Regions from separate parts of the Shewanella sp. WXL01 genome, predicted to be linked through region 1. Evidence: predicted binding sites of a transcription regulator. Region 1 holds the regulator's gene; the other holds the start of a gene.
The links. Region 1 encodes LexA, which represses DNA repair genes until DNA is damaged. Its sites were predicted from a motif close to TACTGTATNNNNATACAGTA; they were not measured.

Region 1 (4,615 bases):
AATCATTGACAGCTGGCGTTAACCAGCTTGGCTTTTGTTCTTTATCTTTTGCCATTTCTTCACGCCAATCAGGTGATTGCTGAGTTAAGAAATTTTGCAGGTTAATCGGCTCACCAAAATTAACGTAGCCATGGCCAAAGTTACCCAGTTTGCGAATAATGCCGAATACTTGCCAAACAGACTCTTTCTTTTTCTTCTTGCCGCTTAGCTCTTTATGATAAGTCGCCACTTCCATCACATGGTCGTAACCCAGATAAACTGGCACTAGCGTGACAGGTCTTTCAATGCCGCGCAGCACGCTGTTCACAGTCATAGCTAACATACCGGTTTTAGGCGCTAGCAAGCGCCCGGTGCGTGAGCGACCACCTTCGGTGAAGTACTCTACTGAGTAGCCCTTGGTAAACAGCTGATCTAAATACTCACGAAATACCGCGGTGTATAACTTGTTACCATTAAAGCTGCGGCGAATGAAGAAGGCGCCGCCGCGGCGGAACATAGGGCCAGCTGGCCAGAAGTTAAGGTTAATACCTGCTGCAATGTGCGGCGGCACCATACCTTGGTAATAAAGAATGTAAGACAGCAGTAGGTAGTCCATGTGGCTGCGATGACAAGGCACATATACAATCTCGTGGCCATCATGGTGCAACTGACGAATTTGCTCCGCGCCGCGAATTTTAATACCGCTGTATAGCTTATTCCACAGCCAGGTTAAAAAGCGCTCAGCGATACGAATTAAACTGTCTGAATAACCTGCCGCTATCTCATCAATATATTTAACCGCAGTTTCCTTTGCCTTCTCCTCTGTGACTTTCTTGTTGGCAGCTTCTTCCTTAATCGCTTTTTGTACTGCTTCAGACTTCAGTAATGAGTCAAACAATGAGTTACGATTTGGCAGTTGCGGCCCGGTCATCACCTTGCGTTGACGACCAAAGTGTACACGGGCAACACGGGTAAGCTTTTGCGCGATGGCTTTATCACTGCCATGCTCGTCTGCCATAAATCTAAGTGATACAGCATTTGAGAACTGCACGAAGTTATGACGACCTAAAAACATAATCATCAGCCACTTGCGCAACCAGGTTGGGTTCTGACGCTCTAGCACAGCCGCTTTCATGGTGTCATCTTCTTTGCCCGGGGTACGCCCCCAATACAAGCTCACTGGCACCAGCTGAATATCTAATTCAGGACGCTGGCGATGCACAGTTAACAGATTGGTAAAATAGCTCAGAAACTTGTCGCCACTTTCGCGGCGACCAAAAATCGGCTTACGTCCTTCAAGGCAAACAACCCTAGGCACCGTCAAACCGTCGATTTCTAGCGGCTCATACGGGCTTGGCATACCAAAGCCTGAGGTGATTTCACTTAATGCAGCGGTGTCGCTAATCGACTCCGTCTTCATCACGTAAACAATGGGCTTATCTTTATCGAGATTTAAGTCATCAAAAGGGTCTTCAGGAACAACAATCGTGTGTACCATCCACTTTTGAACCCAGCGCAACGCGCGTAATACTAGCGAATCTGGTTTTGACATAGTTGTGATTATGAATTCTACGGACAAATAATGCCGCATAGGATAACAGAATATCGTCGGCTAACACTATGAGTTATCAATCGTTAATCAAACCACCAGCACACAGTAGTTTTCAGAGCACACTGACTCAGAGTTCGCTAACTCACTAATAGCCTTTCGAAAAAATAATATTGGTTAATACTTGCACGAACCCAAACACTGTATATAATGACAGTCACTGTATAAAAAAACAGGATTCAACATGAGACCATTAACGCCGCGCCAAGCAGAAATTTTAGAGCTAATTAAAACCAATATTGCAGAAACTGGCATGCCACCTACTCGTGCAGAGATTGCCAAGCGTCTTGGGTTTAAAAGTGCCAACGCTGCTGAGGAGCACTTAAAAGCGTTAGCTCGTAAAGGCTGTATTGAAATCATGCCTGGCACGTCTCGCGGTATTCGCCTCCCTCAAGACGAAGAAGCACAAAACGATGGTCTGCCGTTAATTGGTCAAGTTGCTGCGGGTGAACCGATTTTGGCGCAGGAACATGTTGAACAGCATTACCAAGTTGACCCAGATATGTTTAAACCTTCTGCTGACTTTTTACTACGCGTGCGCGGCGACAGTATGAAAGACATTGGTATTTTAGAAGGTGACTTACTTGCGGTGCATAAAATGCAACAAGCAAGAAATGGTCAAGTGGTTGTCGCTCGCGTTGAAGATGATGTCACAGTAAAACGTTTTGAAAAGAAAGGTAATACAGTACTGCTACATGCTGAAAATGAAGACTACTCACCAATTAAGGTCGACTTAACCTGTGAGAGCTTAACCATTGAAGGCTTGGCAGTTGGTGTGATTAGAAATGGAGATTGGTCATGAATAACTTAATGGGAAATGCACCTCGCCACCCTGGTATGTGGACTGATGGCTCAACAGGCTGCACCGATCTTCAAGCACAACCTAGCATTAATACTGTGCGCTCAAAAACTCAAGGCGAGCAAGAGCTAAAAGCATTGGCACCTCAACTCGCTACGCTGAGTTTTCAAGGTCGCTGGATTGTACTGATCAATCCTCCACATATTAGCTACAAACAACTTCTTGCTAACGCAGGCGTCCGTACTGACCGGGTATTGTTGGTGCATGCAAAAGATGAAATTGAAACCCTGTGGGCCACTGAGAAAGCCCTTACCAGTGGTACATCTAGCGCAGTCGTTAGCTGGACCAGCAATCTAGATGACCGTGACAGTCGCCGCCTACAACTAGTAGCAAAAAGTGCTCGCGCTCTAGGTCTAGTTATCCAAGAGCAACAAGCAAGCGAACTTGCTAATCAAGCTGTTAACCCTGCAAGTATCACTGGCAAAATGAATAATTTCGCAGCAATTCATTAATTTTTTATTGCGAGTAGGGCCTGTTGCTCTTTGCTGATTAGAATTTGTTCGAATTAAAAGCACTTTAATCGAGGCGTGAGCGATGACGTCTAGTCACCTACACAAATTCGCTCACAACAAAGAGTAAAGTGCTTTTAAACGAACCTTTCAGGCAGCGCTTGTTGTCATTTCTACTGTGTTAACGACTTATCATGTGGAACAACCACACATCAAAGTCGTTGCCTTGTATAAATTTCCAACAAGCAGCTGCAAAAATAATCTTGAAAGATTAACAGGCCCTACAACTCAAGCCCTGCCATAGTTGCAGGGCTTTTTGTTACTTTTTTAAGCCATTTTTCAAGCTATTACCGATAAAAGTGATCTTGATCAATATTTAAACTGCAAGTAATGTTAAATCAAGGTGGCTGATTTTTACGCGCCATCTAAATATAAAAAACGTGAATCCACATAGATTGGAACACGTCAAATCAGAGTTGATAAATTCAGTCGTAGGTATCTCGAGCGGTAAACACCCGTAGTCGTGCAGCAGTAATGCTAACCAAGCCATAGTGCTTATTAGCATCGAAGTATTCTCACCGCCACCGATACTTTGAAGTCATCAAGCTTTTTTGGGAACCGAAGAGTTTGCATAGAGCAGAGACTTACTGTGTGACTCTTCTTTGTAGTTGCTATTCGCAATTGGCAGAGGAGAAGTCTTGTGAAGCAATGGTTGTATTGTGCGCTATTGGGGTTACTAGCTGTAGTAGCACCGCGCCTTGTGGCAAGCGAAATGCCCCTAAACATGACCCAAGGTGTCACTAATATTAGTGGTCAAGTGTATGACCTACACATGATCATTTTGTATATTTGCTGCGCCATTGGTTTTTTGGTGTTTGGAGTAATGATTTACTCCATGATATTCCACCGCAAATCAAAAGGCGTTGAACCCGCTAAATTTCACCATAGCACCAAAGTTGAGGTGATATGGACGGTTATCCCTTTCCTTATCCTTATCGGTATGGCTATTCCTGCGACCAAGACTTTGATCGCCATGGAAGACCCATCGAATGCTGACTTAACGATTAAGGTAACGGGTTCACAATGGAAGTGGCATTACAGCTACTTTAACGAAGACGTCGAGTTTTTCAGCGTGCTATCGACCCCAAGAGATCAAATCGAGGGCGACGCCACTAAAACCGATACCTACTTACTGGAAGTAGACAAGCCTCTCGTCATCCCCACCAATCGTAAAGTGCGCTTTTTAATGACTTCAGATGATGTGATTCACTCCTGGTGGGTACCCGCATTTGCAGTAAAAAAAGACGCTAATCCAGGGTTTATTAATGAAGCCTGGACCAAGGTTGATAAGCCTGGCACGTATCGCGGTCAATGCGCCGAGCTATGTGGTAAAGACCACGGCTTTATGCCGGTGGTGGTTGAAGTTTTACCAGAAGCTGAATTTGACGCTTGGTTAGCTGACCAAAAGCAAGCTGCTAAACAGGCCGAAGCAGATGCCGCCGCATCGCTCAATAAAACCTTGTCGATGGAAGAGCTGATGGCTCAAGGCGAGCAGGTTTACCTTGCTAGCTGCGCGGCTTGTCACCAACCTAACGGTGCTGGTCTCCCTGGAGTGTTCCCATCACTTATTGGCAGTCCGCTGATTAAGGGCGATGTGTCAGATCACATTGATATCGTAGTTAACGGTAAACCCGGCACGGCTATGCAGGCATTCAATAA
Region 2 (4,615 bases), on a different contig from region 1:
TTGATACCGCTTTACTTCATGCCGGGGTTAAGTTTGTCAAAATTGGTCAAATCTGCCCGGGTGATAAGCTTAAGTTGGTACAAGATGGCCAGCCTTACCAGATTGAACAAAACGGCTTTGAACACTTTTAATGAAATTTCTATCTCAAGACCCTGCAGTTAAGCGTTTATCGCTTGCTAACCCAATTCACTTTTTAGCGCTAGGCTTTGGTAGCGGTTTAGCTGCTAAAGCGCCCGGCACTTTCGGTACTTTGGCTGCTATCCCACTATATCTGTTAATGGCGCCACTTAGCTTACCTATTTATCTTACGTTAACCTTAGTGAGCATCGTCGCTGGTATTTATATCTGTGATAAAGCCGCTAAAGATATGCAGGTGCACGATCATGGGGCGATTGTATGGGATGAAGTGGCAGGTTTACTAATCACCTTTATCGCGGCGCCAGCGGGCTGGATATGGCTGCTAGTAGGCTTTGGTCTATTTCGCTTTTTCGACATTATCAAGCCGTGGCCAATTAAGTGGTTAGATGCCAAGGTTGATGGTGGCTTTGGTATTATGATTGATGACGTGTTGGCTGGAGTATTTGCACTGATTTGCTTGCAAGGGTTAGCTTACTTTTTCGCTTAAGCTAATACCGCTGCTCTATTAAGTCGCATCGATAAAACTAATGGGCATTAAGTGGATACTTAATGCCTTTTTAATACCTTGTTTATGCTAGGAACAGGTCTTAGCCATTGATTAAATAACCATTCTAATGGTCATCTGTTTAAGGGCGCTAACTATCTGATAGCCAACCTGTTAACCGTCTGGTATCTAAACCCTTTTATGTAAACACCCTCCTTATAAGTGTTTATCTTCAAAGGGCTAATCTACAAAGAGCCTATCTTGCCGATATTTACTCTCACGGTGTTTAGCTTAGACGCATGTATTAAGCTGTGCAGCTTGTGCGCCAATCTATATCAACGATAGATATTACTGCAGCAGCTCTTTAGCATTGGCAAGCGTGTTTTCTGTGATGATATCGCCACCTAACAGTCGTGCTAGCTCGTTAACCCTTTGGTCTTTATTGAGCGGCGTCATCATGGTTTCGGTTTTGCCGCCTTTATTGAATTTATTAACGTACATGTGCTGATGGCCATTGCCAGCTACTTGCGGCAGATGGGTCACACAAAATACTTGAGTAGACTCGCCTAGTGAGCGTAGCATTTTGCCGACTACCGCTGCAGTTGGGCCTGAGATACCCACATCAACTTCGTCGAAAATAAGTGTCGGTGTAGAGACTTTTTTTGCGGTAATAACCTGAATGCCCAAGCCTATACGTGAAAGCTCACCTCCTGATGCCACTTTGGCTATAGGTTGCAGTGGTTGTCCTGGGTTAGTGGTTACCGTGAATTCAACTTTATCTGAGCCCATTGCGCTCATAGCGTCCTCGTTAAAGTCGACATCAATACAGAACTTGCCTTTAGGCATATTTAGCTCCTGAATTGATTGGGTCACTAGCTTGTTTAGCTCTTTCGCGTAGCGAGTGCGGCTTTGACTCAGTTTTTTCGCATGTTGCTGGTAAGCCTCTCGGCTTTGTGCAAGTTGCTGCTTAATTTCATCTAACTTGGTTTCATCACTGCTGAGATCCTCAAGCTCAATTTTTAAAGCTTGGTGATGCTTAGCAAGTTCATCGGCTGACACTTGATGTTTACGTGCCAGTTGCATAGCCATGGACAGGCGGTTTTCCAGGTACTCAAAATGCTGCGGGTCGAGTTCAATATTGCTAACGTAAGACTCAATTTCACTGGCGCTTTCTTGAACTTGAATAAGTGCTTGATTGAGCATTTCACTTACTTGAGCTAACTCAGGGTCAAACTCGCTGAGTCTGTCGGCAAGGCTGATGCTTTGGTATAACAGTGAGCCAATGTTTGCTTCTTCATTGTCGCTTAATAGCGATAAGGTGTGCTGACAGCTCTCAATCAATTCACTGCCGTTAGCAAGCTTTTTATGTTCTTGTTCTATCTCAATAAATTCAGTCGCGCCCAGGTTAAATTCATCAAGCTCTTCGACTTGATACTGCAGTAGCTGCTTACGCGCAAGGCGCTCGTGTTGAGCTTGTTCAAGCTGCTTTAATTCCTGCTCAATTTGGCGACTTCTTTGATAGCTGTTGCTTACAGCGTCAAGCAACATTTTATGGTTAGCATAGGCATCGAGCAGGGTAAGTTGGTGCTCGCTTTTTAGCATCGCATGGTGGGCGTGTTGACCATGAATGCCAACTAATAATTGCCCTAGAGACTTTAGCTGAGTAACAGGTACAGGGTTGCCGTTAATGTAGGCGCGAGAGCGACCTTCAGCGCTGATAGTACGGCGTAAAATACAGTCGTCATCTAAGTCGAGATCGTTATCTTCTAGCCAACGCTTTGCCAAAGGCACATCATCTAAAGTAAAGCGGGCGCTTACTTCAGCTTTGCTTGCTCCTGCGCGCACAGAGTTAGTGTCGACTCGGTTACCTAGGCACAAGCCAAGGGCGTCAATCGCAATCGACTTACCTGCACCGGTTTCGCCAGTAATACTGGTCATGCCCGCTTTAAAATCCAATTCTAAAAAGCGCACAATAGCAAAGTTGTTAATGTTTAGCTGGCAAAGCATCTTGTTGTCCTATTTTTACTCAACCACTGTATTGATAAACAGTATATACTGATTTTTTATACAGTAAAGGCGGTTGCTGAAAAAATGTGTCCTTGTATGCTTATATAACTTGTTAATACTGTTAAGCTGTTGAATTTTATTTAGATAAAAATAAAGCTCGCGACCGCGAGCTTTGAAATGAGTTATTAAAACGGCTATTAATACAGTAATTAAGCTTTACTGCTAATACCGAGGTTTGAGGCGTCGGCCTCAATGATGTCTTTGCGCAAACCTTTAATGAACTCGGCATTGAGAGGCTCTAGCTCAATGATATCAAGCAGCATACCTTGCAATTGCTTTTCTTGCTCCATCATAGGGTGGGCAAATACATAGTCGTCGAGTTGCTTGTGAGTTAGGTTTTGTCCTTCAAGCTCTTGCTCGCTCATGGCTTCAATGTAGTGCGCAACCGTGCTTGAAGAAAGCTTGCTGATGTTAACAATATCTTCTTCAGCTTGGGCGTTGATCGCACTGAGTAAAGTTGAAACCGCAACCGCGGCATCTAGAGCAGGATAGACGCCATAAACGTCAAAATCTGCCGGCTCTGGCATGATTTCTTCAAGGCGTTGTAAGTGTACATCAAGGTTAAACTTGAGTTTTTTGTCGTACTGACTTTGCCACAGTAATTCAAGCGCTGTGCTAAGTACTTGTGGTTTACCAAATTCACACACTTCGCTAAACAGTTGGTAGTTAGGAAGCATACGTTGGCATAAAGCGATAGCAAAAATTTGTTTTTGCGGCAGGCTAAGGGCTTTAAGACGTTTAAAAAAACCTGTCTTGTTAGTCATTGGGGATTTCCACCGATAATTGATCTATGACTTGCTGTGCTGCAGATTCTACCTTAGTTAACTCGTCAAGTAACTCTAGTATTTCTGGTTCAATGTCATTAATCGGGGTTTTCTGCTTTAACGCCGATTCAATCTCCTGACACAGCTTTTGCGTTCGCGGTACGCCGCTATAGCAGCTTGCGCCGTGAAGTTTATGTACGGCTTGCAGTAATTGCTCAGACTGGTGTTCGGCAAACGACTGCTCAATATTGTTCATGGTTTCAGGGATCGACTCCATCAACATTTTAAGCATGTCGAATGCAAGATCTGGCTTCTGGTTAGCTTGCGATAAACATAGTTCCCAATTGAGAGTGTGCACATCAAAGTGGGTAAATTGCGGCGCGGCGACCCACTTGTTGATGACGGTTTTGAGGGACTCTTCATCAATAGGTTTAGGTAAGAAACCGTCCATGCCGCTTTGTAAAATATTCTCACGCTCCTCAGCAACCGCGTGTGCAGTAACTGCAATAATCGGCGTGTGACGATTAAGTGAGTTGTCACGAATAATGGTTGTGGCTTTTAAGCCATCCATCCCAGGCATTTGAATATCCATAAAGATGATATCAAAGACTTGATTGCGGGATGCTTGCACCGCATCTTCCCCGCTTTTGACTGTGGTCACGTTGGTGACTAACTCATTTAATAGCGTGTCGATAAGCTTTAGGTTGGCAAGGTTATCATCTACTGCCAGTACGTTAACATTGGCTTTCTCTTGTACTTTAACCGGTGTTTTGGTGATTTGCTGTAGCGGTTTAGGCTCAGGTGGGTAAATCATATGTCGCGCAAGAGTGTAGTCGCTCACTGGCGTTTTTAGTAGAACATCGGTATTTGGCGTGAGCACTTCTTCAATTAATCTTTGATCTTGAATCTCATGCATTAATACTAGGCATTTAGTATGTTGCTTGGCTTTTTGCAGTTGTTTGGTGAAGTCTTCATCTGTTTTGAAGCCTTTACAGCTGACAATAATATAGTCGAAGAACACCTTGTCATTGTCTAAAGTTGACTCAAAGTGATCCAGCTGCCCTACACTAGTAAGTGACATTTGCCATGACTCAAAGCGGCGGTTCAGGGTATCGCGGCTTAATGAGCGAGGCTCAAACACCAATACATTTTTGTGGTGCAG

Region 2: the regulator LexA is predicted to act here: its motif matches at 2,654-2,673, upstream of recN (DNA repair protein RecN).

Annotation. Positions count from the first base shown of each region.
Region 1 covers NZ_JAAIKQ010000009.1:35,054-39,668, reverse strand. Annotated here, with positions in the region: gene plsB (glycerol-3-phosphate 1-O-acyltransferase PlsB) at 1-1,531, opposite strand, end outside; gene lexA (transcriptional repressor LexA) at 1,773-2,390, shown strand; gene G3R49_RS16470 (SulA-like leucine-rich domain-containing protein) at 2,387-2,899, shown strand; gene coxB (cytochrome c oxidase subunit II) at 3,597-4,615, shown strand, end outside.
Region 2 covers NZ_JAAIKQ010000001.1:944,286-948,900, forward strand. Annotated here, with positions in the region: gene thiL (thiamine-phosphate kinase) at 1-131, shown strand, start outside; gene G3R49_RS04075 (phosphatidylglycerophosphatase A) at 131-625, shown strand; gene recN (DNA repair protein RecN) at 971-2,629, opposite strand; gene G3R49_RS04085 (YjaG family protein) at 2,839-3,453, opposite strand; gene barA (two-component sensor histidine kinase BarA) at 3,446-4,615, opposite strand, start outside.